One region of the Microvirgula curvata genome, then DNA from elsewhere that is predicted to be linked to it. Evidence: predicted binding sites of a transcription regulator. Region 1 holds the regulator's gene; each other region holds the start of a gene.
What was found. Region 1 encodes HrcA, which represses chaperone genes, less so after heat shock. Its sites were predicted from a motif close to ATTAGCACTCGNNNNNNNCGAGTGCTAAT; they were not measured.

Region 1 (4,156 bases):
GGGCCTGTCGTCAGGTTTGTCGCCAGGTTTGGAGGGGCGCTGTGGATCAGGCCCACCCGCGGGAGGAGGGGTACGAGGGCGGCTCGACACCTTGTGGGTGCTGTCTGCGGGGGCCGCCGGGTTGGCCGTGTCCGGGAGAGGCATGGTGTCGACATGCGGCGTGGTGCCGCGGTCTCCACGCGCCGTGATGGCGATACCCGCTGCAGCCAGTCCCGCTACGGCGGCCATGCTGCCATAGCTGACCGGTGGGCGGGCACCCGGTGACGGGGCGGGGCACGGGCCTGTGTATCCGGGCTCGGTCGCGTCGCACGGGGGGCTGTCGGTTTGTGGCGTGGCGTCCTGCCCGCGTGCCCTGACGGGGTCGCCGATCACGTCTGCCGCTTTGCTCAGGGGAGCGCAGCCCATCATGACGGCAATGCCCACGGTGCTGCCGATATGAAGGCCACTGGCATACAGGTATCGGCAGCGCCGGACCAGCCTCCGGCACTGGCGACCTGATACGGAAAGAAACGGGCAGTGCATATATCAGCCTCTTGCGTCTGAATGAAGAAACAAAAACGGCAAGGGTGATATTTAGAGTCAGCGGCTAACGGAATGAAATGAGGGAGTACTGCTTCTGGACAGGTTAATTCTGAATCTGTAATTGGAATTGCCCGGGCAGATAAAGCAGATACTTGTTGTCCGGTAAATAAAACGGGTCGGTAAATACCGTTCGCTACAATGGCGGCAGGAAGCCGGGCCGTCTGCCGCCATTGTTCGCAGTTTATTGCACGGCGAGTTGCGCGCCGCGCCGCTGGGCGATGTCCTGCGACAGCTGGGCGACGGCTGTCGCATACAGCGTGCTCTTGTTGTAGCGGGTGATGGTGTAGAAATTCTGCAAACCGAGCCAATACTGGGTGTTGCCGGCGGAAACTTCCAGCGGGAACACCACGCCGAGCACCGGGTCGGCGATGTCGGCGTCGATCTGCACCCCCATTTTCTTCAGTTCGCCAACGCTGTAGTGCAGGTTGAACTTGTCGGCCGCCAGTGTATCGGCAAGGCCGGCCGGCAGCGCTGCCGGCAGCAGGATGTCGGCACCATGCTGCCAGCCATGCTGCTGCAGGTAGTTGGCGACCGAGCCGATGGCATCGGCCGGTGTGCTCCAGATATCGCGTTTGCCATCGCCGTTCAGGTCCACCGCCCATTTGCGGAAGCTGGACGGCATGAACTGCGGCATGCCCATCGCGCCGGCGTACGACCCCTTGAACGATGTCGGGTCACCGTTCTCGTCGCGTGCCAGGCGCAGGAAGGCGGATAGCTCGCCCTGGAAGTAGTCGGCGCGGCGCGGGTAGTTGAAGCCGATGGTGGCCAGCGCGTCGAGCACGCGGAAGCTGCCCATGTTGCGGCCATAGCCGGTCTCGATGCCGATGATGGCGACAATGACCGCCGGGTCGACCTGGTAGCGGTTCTCCGCCAGTTCCAGCCAGCTCGCGTTCTGTTGCCAGAAAGCGGCGCCTTCGCTGGCGAGCCGGGTGTTCACGTGGGCCGGGCGAAACTGGTACCACGGCCGGGCGGTGCTCGGGCGGTCGAGAATGCCGACGATGTTCGGCTTGATCACGGCCTGGCGCAGTGCGTCGGCCACTGCCGCGCGGTCGAGTCCCTGCTCTCTGGCCGTGCGCTCCACGAAGGCCTGGGCCTCGGGACGGGCGAGCAGCGCCTCGTCGGCGAAGGCGGGGGCGGCGAGCGCGAAGAGGGCGGGGAGCAGCAGACGTTTCATTACAGCATCCTGTCGGAATGGCGCCATCGGCGCCGGTCAAAGGGAATTCAGGAGTGGGACAGCGCGCCGGACACCAGCCGGGCGGTGATGTCGACGATCGGGATCACCCGTTCGTAGGCCATGCGTGTCGGGCCGATCACGCCCAGCGTGCCGACCAGCTGGCCATTGATCGAATACGGTGCGGTGACCACCGAACAGCCGTCCAGCGTGTGGACGCCGGATTCGTCGCCGATGAACAGCTGCACGCCCTGGGCGCCGCGGCTCTGGCTCAGCAGACGCAGCAGTTCGGTCTTGTGCTCGAACATGTCGAACAGCTGACGCAGCGAACCGAGGTCGCTGGTCAGTTCGTCGATGGTCAGCAGATTGCGTTCGCCACTGACCACGACCGTGTCGGCCTGGCTGTTCAGCGAGTTCTTGCCGGCATCGATGGCCGCACTCATCAGCCGGGCGATATGCCCCTGCAGCCGGGCCAGTTCGCTTTCCAGTTCGACAGTGATGGTGGCGAGCGACTGGCCGGCGTAGTGGCGATTGAGGAAATTGGCCGCCTCGGTCAGTTCGGATGCGGTGTAGTCGCGTTCGGTGAACAGCAAATGGTTCTGCACATCGCCAAGCTGGGTGACGATGATCAGCAGCACGCGGCGGTCGGACAGACGCAGGAATTCGATCTGGCGGAAGGCCATGTCGGCACGCTGCGGCGTGACCACCACGCTGGCGAAATGGGTCAGGTCGGACAGCAGTTGCGAGGCGGCGGCGACCAGCCGCGCCGGGCTGTCGGGGTGCAGCTCGTGTTCCATCTGCTGGCGGGCGATATGGTCGATCGGCTGGATGGTCAGCAGGTTGTCGACGAACACGCGATAACCCCTGGCGGTCGGTACCCGTCCGGCGGAGGTGTGCGGGCTGACGATCAGTCCCATCGACTCCAGGTCGGCCATGATGTTGCGGATGGTCGCCGGGCTGATGTCGAGACCGGAAATCTGGGTCAGCGTCCGCGAACCGACCGGCTGGCCGTCAGCGATATAGCGTTCGACAAGCGATTTGAGCAGGCGTTGCGCGCGTTCATTGAGCATGCAGGGATTTTACGCGACGGTGAGGGAATCGGGACAGGTCATTGTCAGGAAAGACCGGGAGAGATAGATTGCCCGCTCCATTCACGGCCACGGAGTCGACCTCATGAAGGTAGGCGCAATCATCATCGGCGACGAACTGTTGTCCGGCAAGCGGCAGGACAAGCATCTGCAGGCGCTGATCCGCATTCTGGCCGCACGCGGCATGCGGCTCCACTGGGCCGAGTATCTGGCGGACTCCCCGGAGGCCATTACCGCGACGCTCAAGCGCACGCTGGCAGGGGACGATCTGGTGTTCAGCTTTGGCGGCATCGGCGCCACGCCGGACGATTACACCCGGGCCTGCGCAGCGGCGGCGGCCGGCGTGGAGCTGGAAACGCATGCCGACGGCCGTGCGATTCTTGAGGCGCGTTTTGGCGAGGAGGCCTATCCGCACCGGATTCACATGGTCGATTTTCCGACCGGCAGCCGGCTGATTCCGAACCCGGTCAACCAGATTCCGGGCTTCAGCGTCGGCAATCATCACTTCGTGCCGGGGTTTCCGAGCATGGCATGGCCGATGATCGAGTGGGTGCTCGATACCCATTACCGGGGGCTGTTCAACGACGAACCGGATGTCGAGCACGGTTTTGTCGCCCTGCAGGCGCGCGAAGGCGACCTGATCGGGCTGATGGAGGAGATGGTCGCCCGCTACCCGGCGCTGCGCCTGTCGTGCCTGCCAAGCTTCGGCACCGCCGACCTGCCGCCGCATATCGAGTTCGGCCTGACCGGTGCGCCGGCGCTGGTCGATATCGGTGTCGGCGAGCTGCGCCGCGCGGTCGAGGCACGCGGCTATGAGACGCGGGACCGCAAACCGCGCTAGCCGGTTACTGGCCGTCCGGCGGCGGCAACAGGATGTCGAGCATCTGCTGTGCCAGCTGCTCGACGCTGAGGTCGCCGTCGCGCTTGTACCACTGCACGCTCCACTGCAGCGAGCCCAGCACCATGCGGCGCAGCAGGCGCGGGTCTTCGGCGCGGATCAGGCCGGCGGCGACGGCTTCTTCCAGCGCCGACTGCCACAGGTCCTCGTAGCGGTCGCGCAGCACGATCAGGCCCGGTTTCTGTTCCGGCGACACGCTGCGCCACTCGTACAGCATCACTTCCAGTGCGGCCTGGTTTTCACCGAGCAGCGAGTGCAGGTGGACGTTGACCAGGGCTGCCACTTTTTCGCGCGGCGACGTGGCCGCCGCCAGTGCGGCGCGCAGCTGCTCGGTGGTGCTGGTGATGCCGAGCGCCATCACCGCGACCAGGATCTCTTCCTTGGTGCGGAAATGATAGAACAGACTGCCCGACTGGA
Region 2 (4,156 bases), on a different contig from region 1:
TTTCAACCACGTCACCGTATTCGCCGGTGGCGGCGTTGAAACCGAAGTTGCCCTTGCCTTCGTAGACCTTGCTCACCACCACGCTCGGCTCGTCGCCGGCGTTGGCGACGATCTGGCGCAGCGGAGCTTCGATCGCCTTCAGCACGATCTGGATACCGGCGTCCTGTTCGGCATTGCTGCCCTTCAGGTTGCTCAGGTTGCCACGGGCGCGCAGCAGGGCCACGCCGCCGCCAGGAACGATGCCTTCTTCAACGGCGGCACGGGTCGCGTGCAGCGCGTCTTCGACGCGGGCCTTCTTTTCCTTCATTTCGACTTCGGTCGCGGCACCGACCTTGATCACGGCCACGCCGCCGGCCAGCTTGGCCACGCGTTCCTGCAGCTTTTCGCGGTCGTAGTCGCTGGTCGCTTCTTCGATCTGCTTGCGGATCTGGTCGACACGCGCCTTGATGGCGGCTTCCTGGCCGGCACCGTCGATCAGCGTGGTGTTTTCCTTGCCGATTTCGACGCGCTTGGCCTGGCCCAGCTGTTCCAGCGTGGCCTTTTCCAGCGTCAGGCCGACTTCTTCGGCGATCACGGTGCCGCCGGTCAGGATGGCGATGTCTTCCAGCATGGCCTTGCGACGGTCGCCGAAGCCCGGTGCCTTGACGGCCACGGTCTTCAGGATGCCGCGGATGTTGTTGACCACCAGGGTAGCCAGCGCTTCACCATCGACGTCCTCGGCGATGATCAGCAGCGGACGGCCCGACTTGGCCACCTGTTCCAGCACCGGCAGCAGGTCGCGGATGTTCGAGATCTTCTTGTCGAACAGCAGCACGAACGGGTTGTCGAGCTGGGCGATCTGTTTTTCCGGCTGGTTGATGAAGTACGGGCTCAGGTAGCCGCGGTCGAACTGCATGCCTTCGACCACGTCGAGTTCGTCTTCCAGGCCCGAACCGTCTTCAACGGTGATCACGCCTTCCTTGCCGACCTTTTCCATCGCGGCGGCGATCTTTTCACCGATCACGCTGTCGCTGTTGGCCGAAATCGCGCCGACCTGGGCGATTTCCTTGCCGGTCGCGCACGGCTTGGAGATTTTTTTCAGTTCTTCAACGATGGCGATGACCGCCTTGTCGATGCCGCGCTTCAGGTCCATCGGGTTCATGCCGGCGGCAACGTACTTCATGCCTTCCTGCACGACGGCCTGGGCCAGCACGGTCGCGGTGGTGGTGCCGTCACCGGCAACGTCGTTGGTCTTGGAAGCCACTTCCTTGACCATTTGCGCGCCCATGTTTTCGAAGCGGTCCTTCAGTTCGATTTCCTTGGCGACCGACACACCGTCCTTGGTGATGGTCGGCGAGCCGAAGCTGCGCTCCAGCACCACATTGCGGCCCTTCGGGCCCAGGGTCACCTTGACGGCGTCAGCCAGCACGTTGACACCAATGACCATCTTGGCACGAGCGGAATCACCGAATTTTACGTCTTTTGCAGCCATGTTCTTTTACTCCAGGAAATTGGATCGGGACAACGGGACGGGACCGGGTCGATTACTCGACGATGCCCATCACGTCTTCTTCGCGCATCACCAGCAGCTCTTCGCCGTCAACCTTGACGGTCTGGCCGGCGTACTTGCCGAAGATGACCTTGTCGCCCTTCTTGAGCTCCAGCGGACGGCGTTCGCCGTTTTCCAGAATCTTGCCATTGCCGGCGGCGACGACTTCACCCATGTCCGGCTTTTCTGCCGCGTTGCCCGGCAACACGATGCCCGAAGCGGTTTTCTCTTCGGCTTCGAGGCGTTTGATCACAACACGGTCATGCAGGGGGCGGATTACCATGGAAAAACTCTCCTGTACTCGAGTAGTTATCTGAAACAATCAGAAAACACTAAAAAAATCAGCGATTTGGCACGAGCGACTGGCACTCGTCCGTTGCGAGTGCCAATGGTATGGGCGAGGAAAGGGCTTTTCAAGGGTTGGCGGGCAAAAAAATTGCGGCGAACGGCCGCCGCACTGCGCTACCAGCTCATGTGCATGACGAGTTCGGCACGGCGGGCACCGCCGTGGCCGCCCGGTGCACCCTGCCAGTCCAGGCTGCCGCGCACGCTGGTTTGTTTGCCCAGCCGGATGTCCAGACCGGCCCCGGCATCGGCCAGCATGCCGCGCATGCCGGTCCGGAACGGAAGATAGCCGTTGTCGGAAGAGAAGGATGCGCCCGGCCTGGCGGCGGACTCCCGGCCCAGCCCGGCACGAACCCAGACCGATGACGACGGCGATGCCGCATGCTCGCCGAGCAGACCGACCCGGGTCTGCAGCGACTCCATCCCGCCGAAGCGGACCTGGGCCGCACCATCGGACGCCGCGTCCAGCCGGATGCGCTGGTAGCTCAGCCGGACCTGAGGCGTCAGCCGCCAGGACGGGTCGACCCGCAGCGGGAAGCCGGCCTCCAGTGACACTGCGCCGCCATGGCCGCGGCTGTGCAGCGGCCGCACCTGGGCGGAGACGGAACGCACGCGGTATTGACTGGCCTGGGCCACGGCATCGACATAGGCCCCGCTGTCGGCCTGCCAGTTCCAGTAGCCGCCCAGCGTGCGCCCGTCGAGCTGGTCATGGCCGGCACGACGACCGTCATCGTGATCGACGGTGGCGCTGGCCTGGCCGATGGCCAGATACAACCCGCCACGCAGCACCGAGCCGTCCCGCCCATGACGGAGCAGCAGGTCATGACCAGCCTGCAGTGCCTGCAACTCGCTCGCATACCGCGGCCCGTTCGCCAGTATGCCGCCGCCATCGTAGTGGCCCGCCTCGTTGATCGCCCGCCCCCAGGCCGCCGGCAACGGCCGGGTGGTGGCCAGATTCGTCGCCCGGACCTCGCGCGTCGCCAGCATCGTCTGGCCATAGGCCAGCGCCATGGCCGGCACGACGGCATACAGCGAGGTTTCACCGCGGTAGTCGGGTCTTTTGCCATCATCCGGCGTATCCGCCTCATCGCTGCGCTCCGAACGCAGATACCAGTTGTCCGCCGTACCGGCCCCCTGGCCGCCGCGATACAGGCGGTAGGCGTACGGACCGGCCAGTACCGGCGCGTCGAGCCGGAACGCCTGGGCCCCGGTTTGCCCCCCGTTGCCGGTTTCGATCAGCAGGATGCCATCGCCCCGGGTCTGGGCACCGGCACCACCGACATTGACTACCTGCAGTGCGGTCTCGCCACTGGCGCGACCGCCATCCAGCAGTACGCGGTCAGCCGGCGAATCATCGCCGTCCAGCCGGGCATGAACCCGCAGCCAGGCAGAGCCGGTGCCACGGTAGTCACCTTGCAGCACCAGCGCATTGCCGACACCGGCACCGCCGAGCAGGATGCCGCCCCGGTTGTCCAGCGCCCCGCGGATTTCCAGTCTGCCGGTCCCGGACAGCCGCGTCGCAGCGTCAGCCACCACCAGATAGCCGTCGTTGCCGACATCGCCGACCACGACGCCGTAGCCACCCAGCACCGCCCCGCCGGCAACCGTGACCGGGCCGCCGCCCCCCAGCGTCGCGGCGGCATTGTCCAGCAGCAGTCCGCCGCCCTCGATGCGGGTACCGCCACGGTGATCGAGCCCCTGCCCGGCCAGCACGACACCGCTGCCGCGCTTAACCAGTTCGCCGGCCCCGGTCAGCGCATTCAGCAGCCGTCCCTCACCGGCAACGTCGAGAAGCAGCACACCCTCATCCGTCACACTGGCGCTGCCGAGCTGTCGCGTGTCGGTCACGGTCAGCCGGCTGTCGGCATCGATGTCGAAGCGACCGGCAAAGCCGTCATTGGCGCCGGACAGCGTCAGGCCGCTCTGCACCAGTTGCACATCCCCCCGGCCATCCAGCGCATTGGACAGCACGCCATTTGCCGCGTCGAAGCGCAGCGTGCCATCGTTGAAAATGCCGCCGCGTCCCAGCCCGCCGACATCGTCCACGACTGCGCTGGCGCCTGCCGCGATCTGCGTCGTTACCGCCAGCGCAGGATTGGCACCCTCCAGCCGCAGCTCGCCACCGGTCAGGGTCAGCAGGCCGCTGCCGGACAGCGTGCCGGCCGCGATGCGGCCGCCATTGCCGATACTCAGCCCGCCGCCGTCGAACGCCACGCGCGACCCGGTCCGGGCTTCGAGGCGGCCCGAGCCCCAGGGCGGCAGTACCGACAGCTGGCCGCCGGA
Region 3 (4,156 bases), on a different contig from region 1:
TGATGCTGCCGCTGGACATCATCGGCTTCGACCGTCGCGAATCGACCCGCCGCGTTCATGCGGCGCTGGACAAGGTCGGCCTGCTCGGCAAGGAAAAGACCAATCCGATCCGCCTGTCCGGTGGCGAGCAGCAGCGGCTGTGCATCGCCCGCGCCGTGGTCCACCGCCCCAGCATCCTGCTGGCCGACGAGCCGTCGGCCAACCTCGACCGCGCCTATGCGCTCGACATCATGGAACTGTTCAAGTCCTTCCACCAGGTCGGCGCCACCGTGGTCATTTCCGCCCACGACGAAACCCTGATGGCCGACTATGGCCGTCGCATCATCCGCCTGGCCCATGGAGCGTTCGCCGCATGAAACACTCGCTGATCCTGAACTGGCAGTCGGCCCGCCGCGCGCTGACCGGCTTTTTCCGCCAGCCGTTCGGCAATCTGCTGACGCTGTTGCTGCTCGCCGTGGCCCTGTCGCTGCCGCTCGGTCTGTACCAGACGGTCAAGGGCCTGTCGGCCTGGGCCGGCCAGCTGACCTCGGTCCCGCAAATGACGCTGTTCATGGAACTGTCGGCCGACACCGCCGACGTCAAGGCGGTCGAGGCGGCGCTGAAGCAGCATCCCGGCGTGGCCAGCATCGAGTTCGTCGGCCGCGATACGGCGCTGAAAGGGCTGCTGGCGCGCAACGGGCTGGACGGCATGCAGGACGGCCTCGGCGGCAATCCGCTGCCGGATGCGTTTATCGTGACGCCGAAGGACATGCCGGCCACGCAGCTTGAGCATCTGCAGCGCGAACTGTCCGGGCTGCCGCTGGTCGAACTGGCCCAGTTCGATGCGTCGTGGGCGCACAAGCTGGACGCCATCCTGACCCTGGGCCGGCAACTGCTGCTCGGGCTCGGCATCGTGCTGGCGGTCGCGCTGGTGCTGGTGACCCACAACACCATCCGCCTGCAGGTTCTGGCGCGGCGTGACGAGATAGAAGTCGCCAAGCTGATTGGTGCGACCAACGGCTTTATCCGTCGTCCGTTCATGTATCACGCGCTGTGGCAGGGCATTTTCGCCGCGCTGATCGCCTGGGGGCTGTCGGCCGGTTTCGCCAGCATGGCCAGCCCGGCGCTGGGCCAGATCGCCACGCTGTACGGGTCGCAGGCCCGGCTGGCGCCACTCGATGCCGACGAGATCGCCATCCTGATCGCCGCCAGCGCGCTGCTGACCATGCTCGGCGCCCGCCTGGCGGTCAACCACCACCTGCGGCAGCTGACACCGCACTGAGATCCCGGCCGCCGACGATTAAGTCCGGGCTAAGCCCTGGTGGGCAGACTGGGTTTCCCGGGCAGGACGACAGCCGTCGACCTGCCCTGCTGGATTTTTGCGCTGGCCAATCATAGTCTTGAGCTATGTTGTCGATAAAAAATGACTGGCCGGCGAAACCGGATGCTTTTAGCAGTCTCCCGATGTGAGTGCTAGAATCGAGCGTTGAAGGAGGATATCCACTTGATGAATGCCACGATGAACCTGCCGGTACCGTCTGCCAATGGCAGCCTAGATCAGTACATTGCGGCCGTGAACAGCGTTCCGATGCTGACGCAAGAGGAAGAACTCGAACTCGCTACCCGCTTCCAGCAGGACGAAGACCTTGAAGCCGCGCGGCAACTGGTGCTGTCGCACCTGCGCGTGGTGGTCTCGATCTCGCGCGGCTACGCCGGCTATGGCCTGCCGCAGGCCGACCTGATCCAGGAAGGCAATATCGGCCTGATGAAAGCGGTCAAACGCTTCGAGCCGACCCGCGGCGTGCGCCTGTTCTCGTTCGCCGTCCACTGGATCAAGGCCGAAATACACGAATTCATCCTGCGCAACTGGCGCCTGGTGCGCATCGCGACCACCAAGCCGCAGCGCAAGCTGTTCTTCAATCTGCGCTCGATGAAGCAGGGCTTCTCGGCACTGTCGGACAAGGAAGCGCAGCGCATCGCCGACGACCTCGGCGTCAAGCCGGAAGAAGTCCGCGAAATGGAAACGCGGCTGTCCGGTCAGGACATCGCGCTGCTGGCCGATGATGGCGACGAAGACGGCTACGCGCCGATCGACTGGCTGGCCGACCACGAAAGCGAGCCGACGCGCGAAATCGAACGCAAGGCCTATGACCGCCTGCAGCGCGAAGGCATCGAGGAAGCCCTGGCCAGCCTCGACGCACGCAGCCGCCGCATCATCGAGGCGCGCTGGCTGCAGGACGATGGCGGCCTGACGCTGCACGACCTGGCTGGCGAATTCGGCGTGTCCGCCGAGCGCATCCGCCAGATCGAGGCCAAGGCACTGAAGAAGATGCAGATGACGATGGTTGCCGGCTGATCGCCGCCACATCAACGAAAAAGCCCGCACATTCGCGGGCTTTTTTCTTTCCACTCACTGCCATGGCAATCCGCTGACCCGGCTGAATATCTCGCCGTCGCGGGGGGAGAAGAACACCAGCACGATGCGCTCGGGCTGGGCCATGCTCGCGCACCAGTCAGCCAGCACCCCGGCCACGACCTGTGCCGCATCGACATGCGGATAGCCGTAGATGCCGGTCGAGATGGCCGGGAAGGCAATGCTGGCGCACTCCAGTGCCGCCGCCCGCGCAAGCGCATTGCGGTAGCAGGCGGCCAGCAGCGCCGCTTCATCCCCGCCATGCCGGCCCCAGACCGGTCCGACCGTATGCAGCACATAGCGCGCCGGCAGCCGGCCCCCGGTCGTTTCCACCACCTGTCCGGTCGGCAGTCCGTCCGGCAGCACCGTCTCGCGCAGGCGCCGGCAATCGGCAAGGATGGCCGGCCCGCCGGCCCGGTGGATGGCGCCATCCACCCCGCCACCGCCCATCAGCCCCGAATTGGCGGCATTGACGATGACATCCACTTCAATCTGCGTCAGGTCTCCCACGCAAATGCGGACCCGATCAGCCGGCAAACCGGCAGGTGTGATTTTGTCCATGGACTTGTCCGGCACCTCAAAAAACGTATAATAGCGCCTCGTTGGGCCGGTAGCTCAGTTGGGAGAGCGTAGCGTTCGCAATGCTAAGGTCGTGAGTTCGATCCTCATCCGGTCCACCAGAGAACACCCGATAAAAAACGCATTACACGGCAAAGTGTAATGCGTTTTTTATTTGCGGATGCAGCGCGCAGCAGGTGAAGGACTTTGGCGACACTTCCTCCCGATGGGGCTGGCCTGACGCCGCCTGCTCGCGTAGCATCCATGCCCCTTTCACGGCGACGTTCCCACCATGAATCTCTCACCCGCCCGCGCCTGCGGCATCGATTTCGGCACCTCGAACTCCACCGCCGGCTGGCTGCGTCCGGGCGTCGCCACGCTGCTGCCACTGGAAGACGGCAAGCCGACGCTGCCGTCGGCCGTGTTCTTCAACGCCGACGAAGACAGCATGAGCGTCGGCCGCGCGGCGATGGCGGAGTACATCGATGGCTATGAGGGCCGGCTGATGCGGGCACTGAAAAGCCTGCTCGGCAGCAGCCTGATAGACGGTCATACCGAGGTGCTCGGCCGCGCCCTGCCGTTCCGCGAGCTGCTGGCGACCTTTATCGGTGAACTGAAGTCCCGCGCCGAGACCGCCGCCGGGCGACCGTTCGACCAGGCGGTCTTCGGCCGGCCGGTGTTTTTCGTCGACGAGAATCCGGAAGCGGACCAGCGCGCACAGGACACGCTGGAAGCCATCGCCCGCCAGGTCGGTTTCCGCGACGTCAGTTTCCAGTTCGAGCCAATCGGCGCCGCGCTGCACTATGAAACGACGCTGGCCCACGAGGAGCTGGTATTGATCGCCGATATCGGCGGTGGCACGGCCGACTTCTCGCTGGTGCGGCTGTCGCCGGAACGCTCGGCCCGTTCGGAACGGGCGGACGATCTGCTCGGCAATGCCGGCGTGCATATCGGCGGCACTGACTTCGACCGTGCGCTCAGTCTCGGCGGCATGATGCCGCACCTCGGTTACCGCTCGCGGATGAAGAATGGCGCCGAGATTCCGTCCGGCATCTTCTTCCATCTGGCGACCTGGCACACGATCAACCTCGCCTACACCCGCCAGGCCTGGGCCGATCTGCAGGGCATTTATCGTGACGCACTGGCACGGACCGAGCTCGACCGGCTGTCGCGGGTGGTCAATCGCCATGAGGGCCACTGGCTGGC

Region 2: groES (co-chaperone GroES) is a predicted target of HrcA. The motif match lies at 1,890-1,918, and genes of this name have one in related genera.
Region 3: rpoH (RNA polymerase sigma factor RpoH) is a predicted target of HrcA. The motif match lies at 1,429-1,457, and genes of this name have one in related genera.

The regions. Positions count from the first base shown of each region.
Region 1 covers NZ_BAAGUB010000011.1:9,322-13,477, reverse strand. The annotation lists gene ACYVG8_RS05880 (autotransporter outer membrane beta-barrel domain-containing protein) at 1-228, opposite strand, end outside; gene mltB (lytic murein transglycosylase B) at 764-1,756, opposite strand; gene hrcA (heat-inducible transcriptional repressor HrcA) at 1,804-2,823, opposite strand; gene ACYVG8_RS05865 (competence/damage-inducible protein A) at 2,927-3,682, shown strand; gene ACYVG8_RS05860 (TetR/AcrR family transcriptional regulator) at 3,687-4,156, opposite strand, start outside.
Region 2 covers NZ_BAAGUB010000003.1:240,953-245,108, forward strand. The annotation lists gene groL (chaperonin GroEL) at 1-1,471, opposite strand, end outside; gene groES (co-chaperone GroES) at 1,524-1,811, opposite strand; gene ACYVG8_RS01360 (autotransporter outer membrane beta-barrel domain-containing protein) at 1,991-4,156, opposite strand, start outside.
Region 3 covers NZ_BAAGUB010000028.1:315,760-319,915, reverse strand. The annotation lists gene ftsE (cell division ATP-binding protein FtsE) at 1-356, shown strand, start outside; gene ftsX (permease-like cell division protein FtsX) at 353-1,261, shown strand; gene rpoH (RNA polymerase sigma factor RpoH) at 1,487-2,335, shown strand; gene ACYVG8_RS12515 (O-acetyl-ADP-ribose deacetylase) at 2,390-2,953, opposite strand; tRNA gene ACYVG8_RS12510 (tRNA-Ala) at 2,997-3,072, shown strand; gene ACYVG8_RS12505 (Hsp70 family protein) at 3,243-4,156, shown strand, end outside.